DNA from 3 places in the Desulfofarcimen acetoxidans DSM 771 genome. Region 1 is predicted to be linked to each of the others. Evidence: riboswitches for the same ligand, from Rfam matches in the RefSeq annotation. Region 1 holds a riboswitch; each other region holds the start of a gene.
The links. Region 1 has a riboswitch for cobalamin ahead of DTOX_RS02750 (S-layer homology domain-containing protein). Riboswitches for the same ligand answer to the same signal wherever they lie in the genome.

Region 1 (4,776 bases):
TAACCAGGGCGAGGCTGTACACGGCTCCCAGAGCAACAATAGCCCCTGCAAAAGCAAAAAGGGGCACGGTCAGCATAGCTAAACTTCCGGGAAGGAAAATGCCGAAAAATATGGCCAGCGCAGCCCCGAAAGCCGCGCCGGTGGATACACCGAGGGTATAGGGATCAGCCAGAGGGTTTACCAGGAGACCTTGTAGGACTGCCCCGGCAGTAGCCAGCCCGGCTCCCACCAGAACAGCCGATAATATTCTGGGCAACCTGATATCCAGTATTACTGCCCGGTGAATATCGTCCAAGCCGGCAACTGTCTTGCTGTCAGCCGACAAAAGAGAAAAAATGATTCTGGTTATCTCCCAAGGGGGTATTTTGATAACGCCCAGGCCGGTAAAGATAAGGCAGCCGGTGACCAGGAAAATAACCAGTATAATCAGCACCAGAAATCTTCGTTTTTCTTTTTTTCTGTGAGACAGAATTAATTCATGCTGCATTTTGACCTTTCACTTACTTGATAATTATATTAATATATAAATTCACATCTCAATTAATTGAGATTTCGGATACTTGCATAATCAAGGGATGTATAAATAATTCTATTTTTCTTCACCGGCAGGCTTTGAATTAAGTTCATTCATCGCTTGTTTTATACGATTCATGTAAATGTTTTGAATCTCCTTATTTTCGCCAAGACCGTGAAGATAGCTATCCACTGCAAAACCTTCGGCTTTCAGCTGGCTCGTATGCGAATCTTTCTCTTCACCTGCCATGTCGTTATTGGCATGGTCGCCGGCTACAAGCATAAACGGAATCAAAGTAATTTTTTTGATATTATTAGCTTTTAATTGCGGAATTACTTCCTCCAGCGTCGGCGTTCCTTCCACCGTATATACATAGGTGTTTTTAAAGCCCAGCTCGTTTATTGTGTGCTGCAGTACTGTATAATAGGCATTGGCCGGATGAGGCGTTCCGTGTGCCAGCACGAGAAGCGCTTCATCGTTTTTCATTGAAGACGGTAATTGTGTTTTTAGTGCTTCCAGTGCAGTGATAAAATCATTTGGCTCGTTTTCTTGTCCCATATAGTACAAGAGGGGAAGACCGCACGAGATCTTTTTAAAAGAATTGTCGTTTTTGTATTGGTCTACCACTTTTTTAATGTAATCGTATTCCACGCCTGGAATTATATTCAACATTTGCACCACAACAGTAGTATAGCCGTCATTTTTTAATTTTTGTAAGGCTTGCTCCGGTGTATCTACCTCAATTCCATCGCGTTCTTTCAAGACTTTAATAATCGTATGGGAACTGAAAGCTCGTCTAACATCCCAGCCTTTAAATTCTTCTTTAGCTCTGTTCTCCACCGCTTCAATTGTAAGCTTGCGGGTATCTTCATAAGTGGTTCCGAAGCTAACGATCAAAATGGCTTTTTTCTCGGTTTCCGGGTTAGTGTTTTGTGCGGTAGGATTTTGTTTGCCTGTATTGCTGCACCCCATCAGTAAAAATAATACAAGTATTACGCTGCTCAAACTAATGGCCCGTTTCATAAATAGATCCTCCTTCTGAATGTTAGTTAGTAAGTCAGTCAGTTTATTCAGATTCTAAGGAGGAAGTATTGATATTATTAGATACAAGTCCAACACCCCCTTATCCACGCAAGGCCTAACGTTGGGGAAAACAGGCAGGTTTCCTGGCTCCGGGTCATTGCTGCCTTACGCCTTCCCAGGTCAATACCCAGTGACATAAGATTGGAACATTCCTTTTCAGAATAAGTGGCAAGCAATTTTGCCGGTTCCAAATGGATTGTTCCCTTTTCCTTTTGTAAGGCAGCTCACCGTTACAGTGGCGGGACCGCGCCGGACTCGCACCGGCTTCCCTTTTAACCCCTGTCCCTCGGGAAGGGGCACCTGTTTTCCAAATTAAAAACAAAAACCTTAGCTCTCCCGAGGGGTGCTAAGGTTTTAGCGTCTGATGAATACAGAAATCTAAGACCGCACACTTTTCCCCGGAAAGCGTTTTGGATAATGCCAGCCAGGTCTCCTGACTTATGGGAAATAGCGCCATACTCCGCCTTCCCGGGAATATTCCCAGTGGCTTATCGGGAGTTGGCTGCCCATTTACAGTGGCCGGACCGTCCAGGATTCTCACCTGGTTCCCTGTGCCTTTCCTAAAAGGCAACTGGCATTAGACTGATTGAGTGATTTAATTCATGGTAAAGTTATATCATAAATCAAATATTGTGTCCATACTTCCGGATAATCTATGTCGAGAATCTATATTATTAAATCAAATATGCTCTTCTGACAAATGATCTTTTTATGGTATATACAACACAGCCATAACGTGATATTATGAATAATCAAAAAATAATTAGGAATATAAATTCATAACCGGAGCAGGGAGCTTTATCTGAATGATAAAGCTTAAAAGAGAAGCCGGTGCGAGTCCGGCGCGGTCCCGCCACTGTAATGGGTAGGAGCCTCACACTATGTCACTGGGACAGGATATTCCCGGGAAGACGTGAGGTTTACGATGATCCTAAGCCAGGAAAACTGCCTTGTTCTTTATTGCCACATATCTACGTGTGATAGGAGGTGGTTTTTAATGTTTATGCCATTTTTGCCGGCATCGCCATAAAATCCCGATTCACTTGTGGATCGGGATTTTTATTTTTGTATTGGTTGCAATTAAGTTTAAAATTATTTGTTTTATTAAATATTGCTAATTTTAGAGATAATTAAAGATGTTGCGAACTTGTTATGGGAAAGGTGGATATTAGATAATGAGGAGAAAAAACACAAAATTACAATTCATAACGTTATCAGTAATGATATTTTTTATCCTGAACATTATTCAGTTTTCCGGATTAACCAGCCAGTCAGCAAACGGGCAAGAGGCTGTATATACTTCTGCTGAAATGGCGGCAAAAGCAGTTGATTTTATTAACGATAAGTATAAGGCGGGAGAGAAAATTGATGGCTATACCGCTTATGTGCTGGCTATGGCCGGGCAGGATTTGTCAAGTGAGAAATGGAGCATAAACGGCACTAGTTTAAGAAGTGAAATCGAAAACTTAGCCGACTTAATGGGAAATAATGTTAATTTAATAAATTATGTTTGCTTAACCCAGAATAATGACGGCAGTTTCGGCCCTTATGCCAATGAATATGGGACAAAGGTGCCGCTGCAGGCTTTGTCGACAGTTAAAGAAGACATTACTGTCGGCAGCGATGTTTACAATCAGGTGCAGAGTGCCATTGATAATGCTGTAAACTTTTTTAAGACAAAATATCAAAACGGCGGCATGACCTATGATGTAAACGGTTGGAGTTTCGATTACCGCTGTGTTGAGGCACTGGCAAAATCGGGGGAGGACCTGTCAGTGGGCGGTTGGGTCTATAATGGTGTATCCCTCAAAGACAGCATAATGCTTTCTGCCAATAGTACGGCGCGGTCCATTAAAAAGGATTCATCTGTACAGGACGCTGTGTATCTGTCCAAAGAACTTACGGCTCTTTATGCTGTTGACAAAGCTTCAACCGACATTGATGTTCTGGCCGGTGCGATTACAGCCAAACAAAATGGTGACGGCAGTTTCGGGACAAATATGTTTGACCATATTATGGTTCTGAATGCTCTCGGAAAAGCTGGAGCAATCAGTAATATTGACCAGACAAAGGCATTTAATTTTATTGATAATTTGAAAGAAATTCATAAGAACTCCTGGGGTCAAGACGCCGGTGTAGCCTGGGGCTCACAGTACACAAGCGGTTTTGAAGAGTCTGATACCACTGCCCAGGTTATTACGGCACTCAGTTATTTTTCTGAGGCGAAGAACGAAGGCAGCGATGTTTATAAGACTATACAGGGTGGTCTTACCTATCTTAACGACGTGCAAGATGCTGACACGGCGGCCATAGTCCGTATAGAAGGTGACAGCACCTTTTCCTCTGCTGAAACACTGCTGGCACTCAAGTCACTGGGATATACTTTTGACCAGTATACAGGGACTGCTTCAAAATGGGTGAAAAATTCCCGGACGAAAACTATAACTCAGTGCATAAAGGCAGTGAACAAATGGGGTGACGCCGGACGCCTGGACAGGCTGATTAGACTTTTGGCAGACCGGCAAAAAGCAGAGGATCCGGGTAAAGGTTCTTTTGAAAACAGCGTATACAGCGATATGTGGGCTTATTTAGCCCTTGGTGAAGCCGGAAAGCTTGACGGGCTTAACACCGGCGATGCTAAAACGTATATTTTATCTAAGCAGGATACTTCCGGTTCCTGGGGAGAAATCTTTGATCAATACTACCCTGATTTCCTTTCCACAGCACAGGCTATCCGGTCGCTCAGCTATCTGCCGGAAGCCGGTGAGGCAGATGTTCAGGCAGCAATAAATAAAGGTCTGAATTATCTGAAAACCCTTCAGCGGGATGACGGCAGCGTTAGCGCAAAAGATGATGACCCTGCTGTAGATAATTCTGAGCTAATCATAACTTTAAATAGATTGAATATAGATCCACAAGGTGCTGAATGGACAAAAACTGTTGATGGCAAAAAATTTACTCCGGTATCTTATCTGATGAATAACACAATGAATGCCGATGGCAGCTTTGGCGCATCTAAAAATGTTTTTGGAGCCACTGAAGCACTTTATGCATATTTAATTCAGGACGGTACCGGTAACCCTGGCGGAGACGGTCCAGGAGGCGGCTCGTCTGAGAACCGGTGCAGTGTTAATATCGCGATAGTGGGAAAGGACGACGAAATTATTTACAGACCGGGC
Region 2 (4,776 bases), 1.5 Mb from region 1:
GGTGCCGGATATCATAAAAAGCAAACCTGAGAATATGGAAGCAGTATTTACCGGCAGGTATGCTCCGCGTTATAAAAGCAGTACAATTTCAATTATAGAGACTTACCTGTAGAAGCACTGACTGGGAGGGCCTTCTTTAAAGAAAATTACGGAGAATTTTTGGGGGGGGTATCCATGAGGAATTATGATGTTCTTATCGTTGATGATCGGTGCGGAATACGTCGGCTGCTATATGAAGTACTGAATGATGACGGTTATCGTGTAGCAGTTGCTGCCGGGGGGCAAGAGGCCTTAAAAATAGCATCTAATTTTAGACCCCGGGTAATTTTACTGGATATTAAAATGCCGGGCATGAGCGGGCTTGAAACGCTTAAGGAACTAAGGAATATTTATAGCGAGTTTGTTGTTGTGCTTATAACAGCATATGGCAACCAGGAAATATTTGAACAGGCTAAAAAGTTAGATGTGCATCACTATATAAACAAACCTTTTGATTTTGAAGAAATTAGACTACTAATGAGATTTTTTTTATTGGAGGGGCTGCCGCAATTACCTTAAATCTCAGGGACAGCTTCACCGACCCGGGAGCGGCTGCCTTTTTTCGACAATAAAAAAATGAAGTTTTCGGAAAAAACTTTTCTCAAAATCATAAAACTTAGAAATAAATAAACATTAAATTAGTACGTTTATACACAATAAATGATTAAATAAACAATAAATCCGGCATTATTTGCAAAGTATTGCAAAATCATATAATAAATGCTAAACTAATTAATAAGTTTATGGAAAATTGCTCCTGAAAGTCCACAGGCTTGATCCGGAGGAGATTCACTGGATATATGTTAAATAATTAAACAATTAAATAATATGGAACAAAACAAGTGCTTATAAGAGAAGCTTAATTGGGAAACCGGTGCAAGTCCGGTGCGGTCCCGCCACTGTGAAGGGCAGTAGTCTTACAAGATGTCACTGGGTTTAATAATCCGGGAAGGCGTAAGACAAGGTTGACCCCTGAGCCAGGAGACCAGCTTGTTTGATAGTCGCCGCCAGATACCCACGGAGAATGGGGAGGGGATTAACTGACTCGCGCATGGATTACCATTTTATGCTTTATAAATGTGGTTGCCTGCTTCCCTCTACAATTCGTGTAGAGGTTTTTTTATTTCAGTAGCTGAAAACAGTAGCTAACATTCAGTTTTACGGTTTGCATCCCGGGGGTGAGGGGGGTGTCTCGCACACGTTCCAAGCCCCTTTGGCTGCAGGGTGCAATTCTGCTTAGAAAAAAGGGTGGATTTCCACCGTTAGAGAGGTGATGCCTATGATCTGAAGAAACCCGGCTGTTTGGTTCCCCGAGAGGGAAAAATGCGGGCAGAAAATTTAAATTTAATTTAAGGAGGTTTTTGCTATGAAATCAGGTAAAATCATGAGTAAAATGATGCTGCTGGGCTTGGTTGTAATGCTTGTCTTAGCCATGTCCGTTCCGGCCTTTGCCCAGGATTACTTAACCTCGACAAGCGCTTCCTATATCCAGGGCACGGCGCCCATCTATACAGATCAAACGATTAACGTTGATTTGGTAGTGGAAAGCCGGACCATCAGCGGCAGCTACATTTACACAACCATTAATAATGTTCTATTGACGGCCGGTGAAACCGCCCAGTCCTTCTTTGTTCGGGACGTGCTGCTGGCGGTGCAAGATATGGGGAACTATACGTTTAACGGTACTGATGGAAATCCCATTGATTCCGGCGACAGTTATTTCTATTCCGTTACCGATGAAAATAGCATTGTGACCTATGGTCCCACTAGCCAATATGCCTGGGACGGCTGGGTCTTCCGGATCAACAACAAGTTTCCTCTGGAAAGTGCAGGCTTGGGTGCTTCCATCGCCACCGCTTATGTGACAGACGGGGATGTAATCAATATCTATCATGACGATGCGAGCAGTTCCACCAGTTGCGCCGATTTTGCCAAAATCGCCAGCATTACCGATAACGACAGCAATACCCTGACGGTTAACGTGAAGGCTTCCTGCCAATATTACGGGCCGGCGCCGACCTATACCTGGAATCTGACGAATTTTGCTAATTATCAGGGCGTGACGGTCAAAGCCTATAATGAAAGCGGGACTCTTGTGACCAGTGGCACCACCGATTCTTCCGGCAATGTCGATCTCAATGTCGGCAGTTTCGGAAGTCATACCTATAAGGTGGAAGTAGTACGCACCACCTTTGGCAATGGGCTGATCGAGAATACCACCGATACCGTAACCGGTTACGATCCTATCTAAAGAAGAGGGGTGCGGAAGTGGGCGGTTTGCCAAAAAACCGCCCACTCCCTCTTTTTGTTTTAAAGTACAGGGGAAATGGAGGAGGTTAGCGGCTTTTCTTTACAGAATATTTCTAAGAAGGCGGAGGAAAACAGATGTTGAAATATCACCAGAGGGGACTATTTTTTGCCCTCTTTTGTGCTTTGCTGTTTGTTTTTGCGACCGGCGGCACTGCGTTAGCCACGGAAGTAGAGGAAGTAAATGGTTTGTATGTAATTGCCACATTGCCGGGAAGCGACACACCCCTTCCGGTTAAGTACTATGGCGATATAGCGGGTAGTGTTGCTGCTTCTCCTTGCTATATCACGGTGCCGGCGGGGACGACCCAGATTACCATAAAGAAAGATCCAAATTTAAATACAGATTACACTTTTACCTCTTTAAGGGTGTATAAGCCGCCCTATAAGGCTGCAGATAAATATCCCCTTGATGCCGGGGCGGAATTTTCCGTAACGGTGCCCGCCACGGCCACCCGGCAGAATCCTTATCGAATAAACTCTGCTATTAAAAACTCTAACGGTGCTGATACTAGTAATACTATATTTTTCTACTGTGTGGAGGAAAACGGTCCCAATCCCTTTGTAACACCGGATCGCCAGGAAGTGGCGGAGGGAAGCACCGTATCTCTGAATGTGTACGGCACCGGGAATCCGGCCCAACCGGTGGAATGGTATTACGGCTATTATGATAGTAACTCGTCGACAAGAATTTACGAGAAACTGGAAGGGGAAACCGGCGCCGACCTGAATATCACCGCTGTCCAGGATTCTTTGAACCTGGGATCTTTTAACGAGGAAACCAGCCAGTATTCTCTTCGCTTTTACACCAAAATCGGCACATATATCTCCAATGAAGTTTATGTGACAGTGAACGGAACCCCGGTCTCCAAACCGGATATAAAATCCCTGGATGCCAGTCACTGGGGTAGCTATGCCGGGGCGAAGCTCTGGCTGAATGTGGGAGCCGCCTTTAACGATACGGTGGCCGCGGAGACTCCGGTGAAATTCTATCTGACCGCCGCGGAAAACGGCACGCCGGATACGGCTATTGCCGGCACCCTGGTGGAAAGCACTGTGGCCGCGGTACCCGGCGCCGCTGCCGAGGATTATAAGGATCTGGGTTTTCTGGTGCAGGATCTGCCCGCCGGCAGCTACTGGCTCGCCATCCAGCTGGGCACGGACAATCCTTCCTACAGCTACAGAGCCTTTACAGTTTATCCGGGCGTGAAGGAATATGTCAAAGCTTCTCTGGACAAAATGATCTCCTGGTATCAAACGAAGATATTTGTAAAAGATGGAATTTATGTGGGCCTTTCCGAGCGTAGAGACGGTACGGACTGGGATGCCTGGATCTTTCCCAATTACGGCTATGCCGTCACCGATCCCCTGCTGGCTGGCGCCGACGGCAAGACCTATTTGGACGGCCTGGAAGCGGCTTTAAAAAGCCGGGACGCCGGCGGTACACTCAATTCGCCCAAAGACGATTTCCGTTATGTGGCTGCCCTTTGTGCCGTGGGGGCGGACCCCCGGAATTTCAACGGCCGGAATCTGGTGGCGGAGCTGATCGGCCACGCCTATAACGCGGACGGCACCCTGAAGTTGGGGAAAGACGGCGTGCTGGATCTAAAAATTGATATCCTGACCGTCTCCTATCTCCTCCTGGGGGCGGAAATTGCCGGGGCCACGGAGGCGGAAGGCTATACCGACGCCCTGAAAAAAGCCGGGATCAAGGCCATTCTGCCCACCGTGGAAATGTCTGTCGATGAGCGCAGTGATATCAGTATGATCTCTTCCAGCGACTGGCTGGCCATGCAGAGCTATCCCCTATATTTCCTGCAGGATGATCTGGAATACGGGGATCGCATTAGAGACGCCGTCGGCAAAATGGCGGCAATGGTATCCACTCATTTATACGCTAACGGCGGCGTAACCATGAACTGGCCCGGGGTGAGCAGCCCGGGATCCTTTGATACCCCTCTGCCTGCCACGGCTTACGCTGTCAATCCTAACAGCATGGCCGTGATGCTCAATGCCCTGGTCCTCTTCGGCGCCACGGCGGAAGACCTGGGCAGCAATGCCTGGCAGGAAGATTGGGGCACTTATATGACCGCCCTTCTGAGCTTGCAGATGGATGACGGCTCCGTGGGCTTCAACGGTGGCAGCAATGACATGGCCACCTACCAGACACTGGGGGCCCTGGTGGAACTGCATACGGGCAGGAGCTGCTTTGTTAACGCCCGGGACACCTATCTGAGCAAGTATCCCGATTATGCCGCCCAGATCACCGCTCCCTTTATTTCCGACGGAAGTGGGGCGCGCTTGTCCGCCGGGGAAGGGAAGGTCACCTTTACCTCCAATGAAGGAGGACAAGCCTATTACGCCGTGGTGGACCGCGGGGCCGCCGCTCCCGTCATCGACACCTCCGGAGCGGGAACAGATTGTGTGTCC
Region 3 (4,776 bases), 1.5 Mb from region 1:
AAGAGGTGCTAAAGTGCTGGCAAGCTAATGATTCAGTATTTTTAGCCTCTCGGCCCTACCGGTTGAGAGGCTTTTTTATTTGTTGGCGGCTACAAACTCGGCTGATTTGCCGTTACGGTTTGTTTGGGGACAACATCCTATGGCATCAAATATTATTTCGGATTTCCTGCCGGATGTTCACTTGGGGAGGCAAATTTCAATGACATGAGAAACCTTACGGGTAGAAGCTCCCGGGCTTGTCCCGAAGCAGGTTTGCAAAGAGGGTAGTAAAATGAATTCGCCGGAGACTCAAAATATTGAATTTTTTAATGATATTATCTGTTTTAGAATCGGCTGTGAAAAAATATTCATTTCCAAAGATGAGATCATTATGTTTTCCACTAACGGAAGAAAAGTAGATGTTCATACCCCCTCATGCAGGTTCACCGTCAATATCACCCTCAATGAAATACAGAAGAAACTGGATGATACCATCTTTTTCAGGTCCCACCAGTCCTATCTTGTAAATATTAAAATGGTTAAAAAAATTTTCAGCAAGGGCGAAACGCGCTGCATTGAGTTTCGCTTGATCAGTGAAACTGCGCAAATCAGTAAGGGCAATGAGCGCAAACTATTCGAGATGGTAAGAATCATTTGAGCCACTTTTGCAGTGCAGAACCGGCTTTTATAAGTTGGTTCAAGGTGAATAACAGCAAATATCCAGTACATGCCGCAAATAAGTACGTGCCGAGTATACATGAGTAATATGAAAATTTGCTTAAAATAACTTGTATGTCTAAAAAAAAACTTGACAATGCTTTTGGCGAATATTTCATATTCTTATGTATATTATGTTGTTTTTTATATATGTACAGTATATTTTCCTGCTTATGCTTAATGAAGAACTTTTTGCTATAATTATTATAGCAGTTAAATAACTGAATATTTAATCCAAGCAAGAGTAACGGAATCGGGTTAGAGTCCCGAACGGTACGGCCACTGTAAGCCGAGCTTACTCCATCGGACAGTTGTCCGGTCCATTGGCGCAAATGCCGAGAAGGAGGAGAAAAGCGTTGAAGCAAGTCAGGAGACGACTCTTGCATTAGATTGGCCCCCGGAACCGGGCTGGATAAAAAACCGTATCCGCCGCTTAATTGCGTGCGGTTTTTTTGTTGCATTAACTTTGCTGTGTATATGGAAGGGGTGATGCGTATGCTTGTGGATTGACAGGCACAAGCACGAGCGGCGTTTGTAGAAGGATTGAACACTGGGGATTGGAAAATTAAAATTTGCTAAAGGGGGTTTTTGTATTGTTTAAGAAACGTACAATAATGCTGACCATGATCATGGTTCTCGTCATGGTTCTCAGCTTTGCCGGCGGCGCCTTTGCCAATGAATATCCTAATCTCACCACGTATGACGGTGTGCCTTTCACTGCAGATGTAGATGCAAACGATGCTAACGCACAAACTGTTGAATTGTATGCCGCTCCGGCCGATGCAAGTTGGATGCCGTATTGGTTTGATAATGAACAGGATGCAGAGGATGTCGAGTGGGCTGTTGTCGGTGGCAGTGTCAGCGGCGTTACGGTGGCAGAACAAGCTCCGTTTTATGTAGACGAAGACTTTTATTATGCGTATGCCGTTGTCACCGTTGCTCCGGGTACCAATCCTGGAACTGCCAGTATTGTAGCCAGTACGCCGGAAAGTGCCTATGTCAATTTTACGGTAGTGGTGAATGGCCCCACAGCTGACCCCTACGATGACACTGCCGATGTGAACTTTGAGGTCTATAATTCAAACGGCGCTTTGCTGTCTTCCGGGGATGGCAATGTGCAGGGCAATGACTTTTACTCTGGCAGGTCCTTTGTTACGGCCATGGATGGCGTGGTGCGGATGATGATGGAAGATGTGATTGACAATTATAGCGCCTCCGGTGCATTTGTTACCGGCATGACAATTGATAGTGTGAATTACACGCCTCCTTATCCCGCGGGCTGGATGTATCGCATATACCGCGAGGGCGGTACCTCTGGACAGTATGATGTGGTGGCAATTTCCGAGGTCATAGGCGCGGATGACATCCGATTAGAGGATGGGGATTATATCCAGTGGCGTATCGGAGAGTATGATGATCACGATTTCCCGGCGTATATCAACCGCTAGACATAAGTAAAGGCATGGTTGCCATGCTCTTTTAGATTTTCAGTAAATCCGGTCCGGGAACTGTTTTAAGCCCCGGTCCGGGTTTTATTGTATTATCAAAAATCAGGAAAACAGAGGTCATTTAAAGAGAAGGCAATTCACAATCAGAAAGAAAGGGAAGGATAATGGTACTCAACTGGAAAAAAGCAATGTACACAGCACTAATGCTGCTGGCCGCATTTATACTGGCACTGGCCATGCTTCCGGCGCAGAGCGCCTGGACTAATCAGGAGGCTGCAACGGATTCCGTGGTTACGGCAACTTACAATGATTTGGATATGGTAGTGCCGGCGGAGGATGAGATTGCAAAATCCTCTGTGGCCGCCGCAACTTACAGCTGTTCAGTGGAGGTTCAATACCCCAAAACTGCCAGCCGTAATGGCGGCCTGATCGACGACAACGCCGGCGATGCCATTGAAATATACAATTCCGCCGGTGAACCGGTGCCGGTGACCGCGCCGGAAGATACACAAACTGGAAAGAAAATAATTTTTAATGCCGAGCCCGGCAAGTACAAATTTAAAGTATACTATACAAAAGATGGCGTGCGCACAGTGGGCGGCGAAGGCACATTTGAAGTAGTGGATGTGCAAGGCAAACAGACATTTTACCTGGGCTATTTTAATATTAAAGTAGGAATCGACCCCGAGACAGGCAAAGCGCCCGGCTTTAATATAGTACTGCGCAATTCCCAGGGAGAGATTCAAAATCCGGGAATGGTGATCGGGGCGGAGGATGGACAGGGAGATATTGAGCATAGTTACATCGTTCTTGCCTGCGATGGGAGCAATCCCTATTACTGGGATGCTACTCCTGTAAATGACGCTTTCAGCCCCAAAGACGGCAGTTTTTCTTGGTCAAGGCTCAATGCTGTAGTATTAGGATCAAAGAAAACAGAAAGGGTTGCAATAACCAGGAGTATTGAGACTACATTCCAGGTTACAAAAGGCGCCGACCTGCGGGTCTTTCGCAAAGGCAAAGCACACTTCATTCCTTTTACCGAGTATACTCCGACTTATATGGGTACCACCGGTGATGAAAAATATGACATCTATAAATTTAATATTCCCTCCGGCGCGGATGGTATTCATTACGAGGCGGGCGGCGGCGAATGGCTGAAGCAGTGCCAGTGTTTCACCGTGAACCCGGGAGGCACGGATTTGACAATAACCCTGGACCTTGCCGTGCTGGACAATAGCCACCGCGTAGATAACGGGTTTATTGATGATAACCTGTACATGAATCTGGACGACAGCAAGTATGTGGTGTTAAAAAAAGGGGAAAGCTTTGACCTGTTTCCCATACGCGTCTGGCAGGCGCAGCTCGGTGTGGTAGATAATTATTTTGTTGAGCCGGACTACCATGTTGAGGTGATGGGCGGTTCGGTGTCCGAGCAGTGGACAGGCAAGCCAGGCAGAGAGTTGCTTAAAGTAACCGGGAAGCAGACAGGTATCAGTATTATAAAAATATCCTATGATGCCTTGGGCTGGCTTGAATCACCGGGTAATGTCATTTCCGGAAGCTACTCTCCTCCCAGTGGGATAAAATATTATTTCAACGCCATCGACCCCATTAACACGGGTATAGTGGTGGTAAATGTGGTGGATGATGCGGACTCTGGGAATGCAGCCAACATCAAAACCAATATTGATCAGAGAGAATATGACACCGTTTATTTCGATAAAAATAAAAGCGATTCCGCGCCTTACACCTTCAAGCCCACGGCGGACAGCGGAACCATATCGGTACGCGTGCATGACCCGCTGCATAACACCGGGTGGGGCGAAGGGTGGACAAGCTGCGCGGCAAATCCGGACGGGAGCTTTACGGTAAACCTGAAAGAGGGCCGCAGCATTATCGAAGTCAGCGCGGGAGATTCGGTGCGGTACCATGTGGTGAACGCCAAAGGCCTGCAGGTCAACATTGTCAATAAAAGCAATCCGGACTGGAAACCAGGCGAACCCTTCAATTTGGGTGAAACCGCGTCGGTCAGCTTTGAAGGACTGGAGATCCCCATCCAGAAAATTGCGGGCATATACAATCCCGGCTATCCATACACGCAATATGTGCAGTATGAGACACAGGACGGGCGGTTGTGCCTGGGTCCTCCCACACAATACGATATCACTTCGTATAATACGGTCAGTGTATTGTTGTCCGAACCGGGAGAATTTTTACTCCATAAGGGCCGGATACATTGCGGACATCTGGGCAGCGCGCTTAACGCGCACCGCAACATATCACCCTCGGGAGTGATGCCCAATTTCAACGCTTCCGAAGGGGAAAACAATCCTTTGTTCAGCACCCTGCCGGACATTACATTTGAAGTGCAGGACAACGAATTTGCCTCTGAACAGGCAAAATTGGAATACGCCGCTCTGAAGGAGCTATTTTACAATTATTACGGGCCTAATTATGCTCCACTTGAAGGAATAAACAGTTCCCAGCTTAATATCACGGGAATTGATATTTCAAATAATAATCTTAGTGTGTATATATACCCTAAAAATAATGATGTCAGTGTGAAAGCGCGCTGTTGGTTCCAGTCTAATCCAGGCAATGTTACGGAGACAAATATGCCTATACGCGACAA

Region 2: linked by a shared signal. The riboswitch ahead of DTOX_RS09725 (hypothetical protein) and the one ahead of DTOX_RS02750 (S-layer homology domain-containing protein) in region 1 are both predicted to bind cobalamin.
Region 3: linked by a shared signal. The riboswitch ahead of DTOX_RS09710 (hypothetical protein) and the one ahead of DTOX_RS02750 (S-layer homology domain-containing protein) in region 1 are both predicted to bind cobalamin.

What each region holds. Positions count from the first base shown of each region.
Region 1 is NC_013216.1:572,163-576,938, forward strand. It holds gene DTOX_RS02735 (FecCD family ABC transporter permease) at 1-487, opposite strand, end outside; gene DTOX_RS02740 (sirohydrochlorin cobaltochelatase) at 590-1,537, opposite strand; cobalamin riboswitch at 1,654-1,916, opposite strand; cobalamin riboswitch at 2,004-2,187, opposite strand; cobalamin riboswitch at 2,372-2,564, shown strand; gene DTOX_RS02750 (S-layer homology domain-containing protein) at 2,773-4,776, shown strand, end outside.
Region 2 is NC_013216.1:2,113,298-2,118,073, forward strand. It holds gene DTOX_RS09720 (response regulator) at 175-558, shown strand; cobalamin riboswitch at 863-1,047, shown strand; gene DTOX_RS09725 (hypothetical protein) at 1,406-2,290, shown strand; gene DTOX_RS09730 (immunoglobulin-like domain-containing protein) at 2,425-4,776, shown strand, end outside.
Region 3 is NC_013216.1:2,105,971-2,110,746, forward strand. It holds gene DTOX_RS09700 (LytTR family DNA-binding domain-containing protein) at 272-637, shown strand; cobalamin riboswitch at 922-1,092, shown strand; gene DTOX_RS09710 (hypothetical protein) at 1,269-2,144, shown strand; gene DTOX_RS09715 (cadherin-like beta sandwich domain-containing protein) at 2,309-4,776, shown strand, end outside.